2 regions of the Blautia faecicola genome follow, and region 1 is predicted to be linked to the other one. Evidence: riboswitches for the same ligand, from Rfam matches in the RefSeq annotation. Region 1 holds a riboswitch; the other holds the start of a gene.

Region 1 (4,352 bases):
TTTATCACAGCATTCGATCACCAGATCATCGCGGACAGATCCGCCCGGCTGTGCAATGTAGGTAACACCGCTCTTGTGCGCGCGCTCAATGTTATCTGCAAACGGGAAGAATGCATCGGATCCCAGTGTAACATCTGTCAGCTGATCCAGCCATGCACGTTTTTCTTCTCTTGTAAATACTGCCGGTTTCTCGGTAAAGGATCTCTCCCAGTTACCGTCACCAATGACATCCATGTATTCCTCACCCATATATACATCAATCGCATTATCTCGTTCTGCACGGGTGATACCCTCCTTGAATGGAAGGTTCAGTACCTGCGGACTCTGACGCAGCCACCAGTTGTCTGCTTTCTGTCCTGCCAGACGGGTACAGTGTACACGGGACTGCTGTCCTGCACCTACACCGATTGCCTGTCCGCCTTTTACGAAACATACGGAGTTGGACTGAGTATATTTGAGGATGATCAGAGAAATCTTCATATCTCTCTTGGCTTCTTCTGTCAGTTCTTTGTTTTTGGTCACCAGATTGGAGATCAGCTCATCATCGATTGCCAGTTCCTGTCTGCCCTGTTCGAAGGTAACACCGAACACTTCTTTATGTTCCAGCGGAGCCGGTACATAATCCGGATCGATCTGGATCACGTTATAATTTCCTTTTTTCTTCTGTGCCAGAATCTCGAGTGCTTCCGGTGTATATCCCGGTGCGATCACGCCATCGGATACCTCTCTCTTGATCAGCATCGCGGTATCTTTGTCACACACATCTGACAGAGAAATAAAATCTCCGAAAGAAGACATACGGTCCGCGCCTCTTGCTCTCGCATAAGCACAGGCGATCGGAGAGAAGTTTTTCCAGTCCATATCGTCTACCCAGTAGATTTTTGCCAGTGTCTCGCTTAACGGAAGACCTACTGCTGCACCTGCCGGAGATACGTGTTTGAAAGAAGTTGCTGCCGGAAGTCCGGTTGCCTGTTTCAGGTTGGATACCAGCTGCCATCCGTTAAAAGCATCCAGGAAGTTGATATATCCAGGTTTTCCGGAAAGCACTTTGATTGGAAGCTCTGATCCGTCGTTCATGTAGATTCTGGAAGGTTTCTGATTTGGGTTACATCCATACTTTAACTGTAATTCTTTCATTTTGCTTCTCCCTCTCCTATTTGTTTTTATTTACGATTCTTGTCTCATAAGTACCATCTGCAATATTGATATAGCGTACAAACAGAGATACTTTATTTTCTTCATTCAGGCTTTCCCATAACAGGCTGGTAAATCCATCGATCTCATCCGGGATTGCCACGAGTTTCGGTTCGCCCTCAAAACTTGGCAGCGGATTGCCATCGCCCATATACGTATGAATAAAATGTCCTTCTCCTGCAAGTGCGGTTCCATAAGAGAATGTGTAACGGTTGCAGGAATCCGGATTGCCGTTGTTGCTTTTTAAGATGGACATTGCATAATCAAATACTCCGTTTTCGATGTGCATTACACCGGAGATCCGAGGGGTATAATTCGGCGCATCCGGTTCAAATTCTCTGGATGTCAGAGACTGCTCAAATGTCAGCTGTCTGTCCATTCCTTCATAAATGGTATCTGTCTGGTCTCCGTTGGTTACGATGGTTTTATTGCCCAGCACGCGTACCGGTGCATAGATAATAAGACTCGGATCCACCAGTTTGGAAGGATCAAAGGCCTGGGTGCGGATTCCCTGTCCTTCTTCTACAAAGACACGGTTTCTGCTGTTCTCACTTCTTCCCATGATGAAATAGGCTGCAACTGCTTTGGTTCCGTCTGCAGATCTGCCAATTACAATTCCTCTTCCTGGGTATAAATTTCCTTTCAGTTCCTGTTCCAATGATATCATCTTCATGAACAATTCTCCTTTTGTCTTATGATTTGATTTGCTGTGGTCCGGATCGGTATAGCGAATCCTGGTTGTCAGAATCACTATACCTGGCTTTTCTCGCCCTCTCCATACTACGCAGAAATTATGCTGAAAACGAAAAAAGCCTACAATCCGAGCTACACTGCCCAGACGGTCGGCTTCAAACCCTTATACTCCCCGTGGTAAACTCCACTTCCGTCAGTCATATAAGTTACTTCAAAAATAGCATTTATTTTTTCTTCTGTCAACCCTGTTTTCATAATTTCGACATCCAGCAATGCTGTTCCCATTCACACGCTTCACATTCCAATATGCTCAGCAAACAATCATCACTGTCGATATTCCCTGTCGTTTTCTTACCGATGAAGTACCAGTCGCACACTCATCTGCTCTCCCCGATATCTGGCGTAATGATTCCGGATCACCACAGCCGAGATCAGACAGCAGCCGACACTGATACCTGTCATCGCCACCCGACAGAAAACACTGACGGAAAACAGTACAAAGGTACAAACCGAACGGTAAAAATGCGGCTCGATCACGATCACCAGGGAAAAGATCAGATACAGGGCTGCCAGAGACAGTACCGGAAGCCAGAACGGTACCAGCCCCAGCAGTACCCCGAACGATACCGCAATGGCTTTTCCACCTTTCTGTGGCTGTAAAAACGGGCAGGCATGTCCGAAAACCGGAGCTGCCAGAATCAGCGCAAAGCTCCATCGTGCCGGATTCACCTCCCGCAACGCCAGATGCACCGGAAGATAACCTTTCAGCAGTTCCATGCACAGCACCAGAATCCCGATCGGTATGCCCGCACAGGTAAAAGCATTCGCCGTTCCCGGGTTTCCATCCGGACTTTCCGCTGTAATATCAATTCCTTTCAGTGCCTTTGGCAACAGATAGCTGTACAGGATACTGCCGGACAGATACCCGCCTATGATATAACACCACTCCTGCCATGTGATCATCTCTCGTTTTCCCCCTGTTTCTTTCTGTACTTTCGCTTTCAAATCGTTCTTCGATGGAAGTACCTCTTTTTCGTCCTCTTCATTGCTGCTGTTCTATATAACTATGTAACGTTTCCGTTTCTTCACAATTACGAGCCAAAATGCATCTGGAATACTATCTACCAAATAATTTCTAGTCTATCATTTCATTCGCTTTACCGATCAGCTCTTCCAAAAGTTTACAGATACGCTCTGCCGCCTCCGGTCTACTGTTCTTTTTCTGTGCTTCCTGCATCTCCACGCGCAGTTTTTCTCGCTCCAGAAGTTTTTCTCCCGCGCGCACCTGTCCGACAAACGAACGTTTTCCGATAGACATGCCATGTTTCTGGAAGAATTCCACATTTTTCGTCTCACATCCCGGAATCGGATTCGTATGTACCATCGGAATCCCCATCACAGCTGCTTCCGTGCTGCTGAGTCCCCCGGGTTTCGTGAAAATCACATCACAGGCTGCCATGTAAGCCGCCACCTGATCCGTATACCCGAGGACTCTCACATTCTTTCGATGAACCAGTTCCCGTTTTAAAAGTGTTTCCAGCTTTTTATTATTTCCACAGATGACCACCATGTTCTCATCTGCTTCCATCCTGCGGGCAAGTTCCAGCACAAAGATCTGGATCTTTCCAAATCCCATACTGCCGCCCATCACCAGATAACTTTTACTCTCCTGTGGAATATGACAGATTTTTCTTGCTTCCCTCTTATCCCATTCTTTCATAAAGTTCTGCCGTACCGGAATCCCCCACGGAAGAAGTTTTTCTCTCGGAACCCCCCGCTTTGCAAACTCATCAATCAGATCTTCATGCGGAATCACATAATAATCGCAGTCTGTCTCCTCCCAGAAAGGAATACAGGTATAATCCGTTCCGATCGCCACCACCGGGATCTTCAGCCAGCCTTTTTTCTTCATCGCTGTCAGAGTCTCCGCCGGATACAGATGTGGAGTTACAATGGCATCAAACCTGTTCTGCTCCAGATACCGTTGTAACGTTCCCTCCAGAAGACTGCAGGTATAATATACTGGTGACTTCCTCTTATCCGAAGAAACCCATCCACCCAGCCGGTAACCCAGACCGAATAACAACGGACAATGTTTCACGATCCCCACATAGGCTCCGCCCACTGCTTTCGATGTCCGCGCTCCTTTCAGAAGCATCATATCTTCCATAACCACCTGATGTCCCTGTAATTCCAGATATTCTTTCACCGCCCGACCGGCGGAATTGTGTCCCTCGCCGGTATTACAGGATAATATCAATATCTTCATTCGTCTGTCTCCATTCTGTATCCTGTTTTCTGTTTTTTTACCTGATACTTTTACCTTCCGTTGCCTACAGTATACAGATATCTTCTTTTCTTCTTATCATAACAGTTTTCTGTCTATTTTTCAAACAACACCCCTGCGATTTTGCCATATTCGTTCTTTTCTTTTTTATAAAAACTCCGTCACATGTTTTCTGTAA
Region 2 (4,352 bases), 630 kb from region 1:
CCATCGCGAGAGCCCTGATTACCCGTCCGAAACTGATCATCGCAGATGAGCCTGTTGCGGCAATCGATGCATCTATGAAGATGAACATCGTAAACCTCTTTAAAGAGCTGCGTGACAAATATAAAATCTCATTTATTTATATTACTCATGACCTGTCGACTGCATATTATGTATCCGATTATATCGCAACCCTGTATCGTGGCTGCCTGATCGAATACGGACCGGCAAAACAGATCATGGACAATCCGGCACATCCTTACACCGAACTTCTGATGAGTTCCGTACCTCGTGTCGGAGACAAATGGGAGAAAGAGATTGCCATGCCGGATATGGAAGGAAAAGAATATGCAGTGGAATACTGTAAGTTCGCTCCTCGTTGTCCGTACGCAACCGATGAATGTCGTCAGAAACGCCCGGATGCAACAGATATGGGCAATGGCCGTATGGTACTTTGCTGTCACCCTCTGTGCCAGCAGACAAAGGAAGCATAAGATAAGCTTGTAAAACATAAAAAGGCTGCCGCCTTCGGAACTTGTGAGAGTTCCGGGGGCGGCAGCCTTTTGCTTTGTGGGAAATCTTTCCTGTAAAGTAAAAAACGCTCCGCGAGGATGCACCAAGGCACATTCTTTGTTTAGGGCTGTTTTAGTTTTAGCAACAATTAATCATGGAAAAGCCTTTTTCAGACACGTTCTAGGAAATTGATAATAAAAACTCCCGAGGATTCCGATGTTTGGGGAATCCCCGGGAGTTTTGTGCTTTCAGATTATTTCAAAGAGTTCGAATATTCCGAAGATTAGAACAGACCTGTGATCTTTCCGGTCTCGTCTACATCGATCTTCTCAGCAGCCGGTACTTTCGGCAGTCCAGGCATGGTCATGATCTCGCCGGTCAGAGCTACGATGAAGCCGGCACCTGCGGAAACTTTCAGGTTTCTTACAGTTACTTCAAAGTCTGTCGGTGCGCCCAGTTTTGTCTGATCATCGGTCAGGCTGTACTGTGTCTTGGCTACACAGATCGGGCAGTTGCCGAAGCCAAGTGCCTCTAACTGTTTTGCCTGTTTCTGAGCGTTGGCTGTCAGAACGACACGTTTTCCACCGTATACTTTCTGTACAATCTGGTTCAGTTTGTCTTCGATGGAACCTTCCAGTTCGTAGGAGTATGTGAAGTCGTTTGGTTCTTCTACCAGACGGATCACTTCTTCTGCCAGTTTCAGGCCGCCTTCGCCACCTTTTGCCCATACTTCAGACAGAGCAACGTTAACGCCCAGCTCTTTACATTTTTCTTCAACCAGATCCAGCTCTGCTTTGGTATCGGTCGGGAATGCATTGATGGCAACTACGCATGGCAGTTTGTATACATTCTTGATGTTGCTTACATGTTTTAACAGGTTTGGCATACCTTTTTCCAGAGCTTCCAGGTTTTCTGCGTTCAGCTCGGCTTTCGGAACACCGCCGTTGTATTTCAGGGCACGTACAGTTGCTACGATAACTACTGCATCCGGTTTCAGTCCTGCCATACGGCACTTGATATCCAGGAACTTCTCAGCGCCCAGGTCTGCACCGAATCCGGCTTCTGTGATTGCATAGTCAGCCAGTTTCAGAGCCATCTTGGTTGCGGTTACGGAGTTACATCCGTGTGCGATGTTGGCGAATGGTCCGCCGTGTACGATAGCCGGTACACCTTCCAGTGTCTGTACCAAGTTTGGTTTCAGGGCATCTTTCAACAGAGCGGTCATGGCACCTTCTGCATGCAGGTCGTGTGCGGTTACCGGCTTCTGTTCTGCCACTTTACCGTATGTATATCCAATGATGATACGTCCCAGACGTTCCTTCAGGTCGTTGATATCGCTTGCCAGACACAGAACTGCCATGATCTCAGATGCTACTGTGATATCGTAGCCGTCTTCTCTCGGCATACCGTTGGTTTTTCCGCCAAGTCCGTCTACTACATTACGCAGCTGACGGTCGTTCATGTCAACACAGCGTTTCCATGTGATCTTTCTCGGGTCGATGTTCAGAGCATTGCCCTGGAAGATATGGTTATCGATCATAGCGGCCAGCAGGTTGTTGGCTGCACCGATGGCATGGAAGTCACCGGTAAAGTGCAGGTTGATATCTTCCATCGGAACTACCTGTGCATATCCGCCGCCGGCTGCTCCACCTTTTACACCGAAAACCGGTCCTAAGGATGGCTCTCTTAAAGCAACCATAACGTTCTTACCCATTCTCTGCATACCGTCTGCCAGGCCTACAGTTGTTGTAGTCTTTCCTTCACCGGCCGGTGTCGGGTTGATAGCGGTAACCAGAATCAGTTTACCATCTTTTTTGTCAGATTCTTTCAGCAGATTGTAGTCGATCTTTGCTTTGTACTTTCCGTACTGTTCCAGATATTTGTCATCAATACCTGCTTTTGCTGCGATCTCGGTGATCGGTTTCATTTCGCATTCCTGTGCGATTTCAATGTCTGTTTTGTATCCCATAGTGATTTCTCCTTTCTTCTGACCGGACGTCGTCCCCCGCGAAACAGGACAAATTCAGCGAACGTATCTCATGTGCTTTTCGAAAGCTTCCGGAATCACCCAGTGTGTACTTCGGTGAATGATCCTGAAAAATAAAAAACGCAGCAAATGTATTTCGTTCTACATTGCTGCCCAGACGGTCGGCCAATATGGATTCTGGTTTCCAGTGGTTCCTCCACATATCCGTCAGTCGCCAGAATCTTCTTTTTCAGACTTCTTTTAAAGAATAGCATAAATTAGCAAAAAAGTCAAGAATTACAAAGAAAAAATCCCATTCTTTTGGCGGATTTCACGAGAAGCTTCGCGCTACAGTGGAGCATGTGCTGATTTGCTGCGTAAGAAAGATTTTTACTTGATATTTACGGGAGAGAAAGTTATACTGGAAAGGCAGAATTCATTATCATGGAATGAGTCTGCAAAAAGAAAAGGGAACAGAAAACCAATAAAATAGGAAGAAAGCCGGTGAGAAAGATGGAACAGATGATCAGGGAGGAGATCTTTTCCGGATTTTGCAGAACCTGTAATCAGGCGCAGATGGTGACCTGTGAATTTGAACAGAAGGGTGACCGTCTGGAACTGACCGAGGTGGATTGCAGATACCGAAAATGTATTCACAAAGCAAGCTGCGAGATTGCAAAGCAGATCCGGCAGATGGAACAGGAGTATAGGGAGGAGTAGAAGGGAAAACATGTTGGTAAGAAACAGAAAAACACAAACATACCTTGCATTGTTGCTTTTCTTTTTTGCATTGCTGATGCCTCTGCAAAGTTATGCGGCGCAGAACAGTCAGCAGCAGATCAGTACACGGGCAGTCAAAACAGGGTGGGTCCAGACTGGAGAAAAATGGAAGTATGTGAATACGGATGGAAGCTATCCGAAAAACACATGGAAATACCTCTACAGCACCTGGTACTATTTTGGTGAAGACGGCTGGATGGTGACCGGCTGGAAAGAAATTAATGAGGAAACATATTATCTGAGACCGAGCGGAGCCATGGTAGTCGGCTGGGTGAAACTGGAAGGAAAATACTATTATTTCAATCCGTCCGGTGTATTACAGAAAAACGGCTGGGTGGATAACGACAAATATTATGTAGATGAGAATGGTGTCTGGATTGAGGATAAGACAAAAGATGAGGATACTGAGTCGGACAAGGCGGAATGGTTACAGTTTGGCAAACGCTGGAAGTTCCGGGAGGCGGATGGCAGCTATGCGAAAGGTGGCTGGAAAAACTTCGGCGGCAGCTGGTATTACTTTGATGCGAACGGCTGGATGGCAGTTGGCTGGTTGGAGACTTCCGGCAACTGGTACTATCTGGATCCGAAAGTGGGAAATATGCAGCGTGGCTGGAAAAAGATCAATGACAGCTGGTATTATCTGAACCCGGGAAGCGGTGAACTGGTAACCGGATGGAACGTGATCGGCGGTTTCTGGTATTATCTGGATCCGGGAAGCGGCGAGATGGCAGAAGGCTGGACGCAGATTAAGAATGAATGGTACTATCTGAAACCGGACAGCGGCGTCATGCTGGAAAACTGGCAGAAGATTGACGGTGCGTGGTACTACCTGAATCCGGGAAGCGGCACCCGTGCACAGGGCTGGAAGAAGATCGGAAGCACCTGGTACTATCTGGATGTAACCAACGGACAGCGTCAGAAAGGCTGGACAAAGGTCAATAATGCCTGGTATTATCTGAATGATAACGGTATCATGGCGGAAGGCTGGATGCAGCAGGATACGCACTGGTATTATCTGAAACCGGGTAACGGATCCATGGCAATTGGCTGGCAGAACATCGGAGGTACCTGGTACTATCTGGACGGTGCAGGAGTT

What was found. A riboswitch is a leader RNA that binds a small molecule or an ion and turns the genes downstream of it on or off. The one in region 1 is predicted to bind ZMP and ZTP.
Region 2: linked by a shared signal. The riboswitch ahead of ETP43_RS13690 (formate--tetrahydrofolate ligase) and the one ahead of ETP43_RS10785 (IMP cyclohydrolase) in region 1 are both predicted to bind ZMP and ZTP.

What each region holds. Positions count from the first base shown of each region.
Region 1 is NZ_SDKC01000001.1:2,397,516-2,401,867, forward strand. It holds gene ETP43_RS10780 (phosphoribosylaminoimidazolecarboxamide formyltransferase) at 1-1,137, opposite strand, end outside; gene ETP43_RS10785 (IMP cyclohydrolase) at 1,154-1,867, opposite strand; ZMP/ZTP riboswitch at 2,020-2,098, opposite strand; gene ETP43_RS10790 (glycerol-3-phosphate acyltransferase) at 2,239-2,892, opposite strand; gene ETP43_RS10795 (MGDG synthase family glycosyltransferase) at 3,023-4,156, opposite strand; gene ETP43_RS10800 (TIGR03915 family putative DNA repair protein) at 4,322-4,352, opposite strand, start outside.
Region 2 is NZ_SDKC01000001.1:3,029,074-3,033,425, reverse strand. It holds gene ETP43_RS13695 (ABC transporter ATP-binding protein) at 1-491, shown strand, start outside; gene ETP43_RS13690 (formate--tetrahydrofolate ligase) at 794-2,479, opposite strand; ZMP/ZTP riboswitch at 2,642-2,722, opposite strand; gene ETP43_RS13685 (hypothetical protein) at 2,981-3,196, shown strand; gene ETP43_RS13680 (N-acetylmuramoyl-L-alanine amidase family protein) at 3,207-4,352, shown strand, end outside.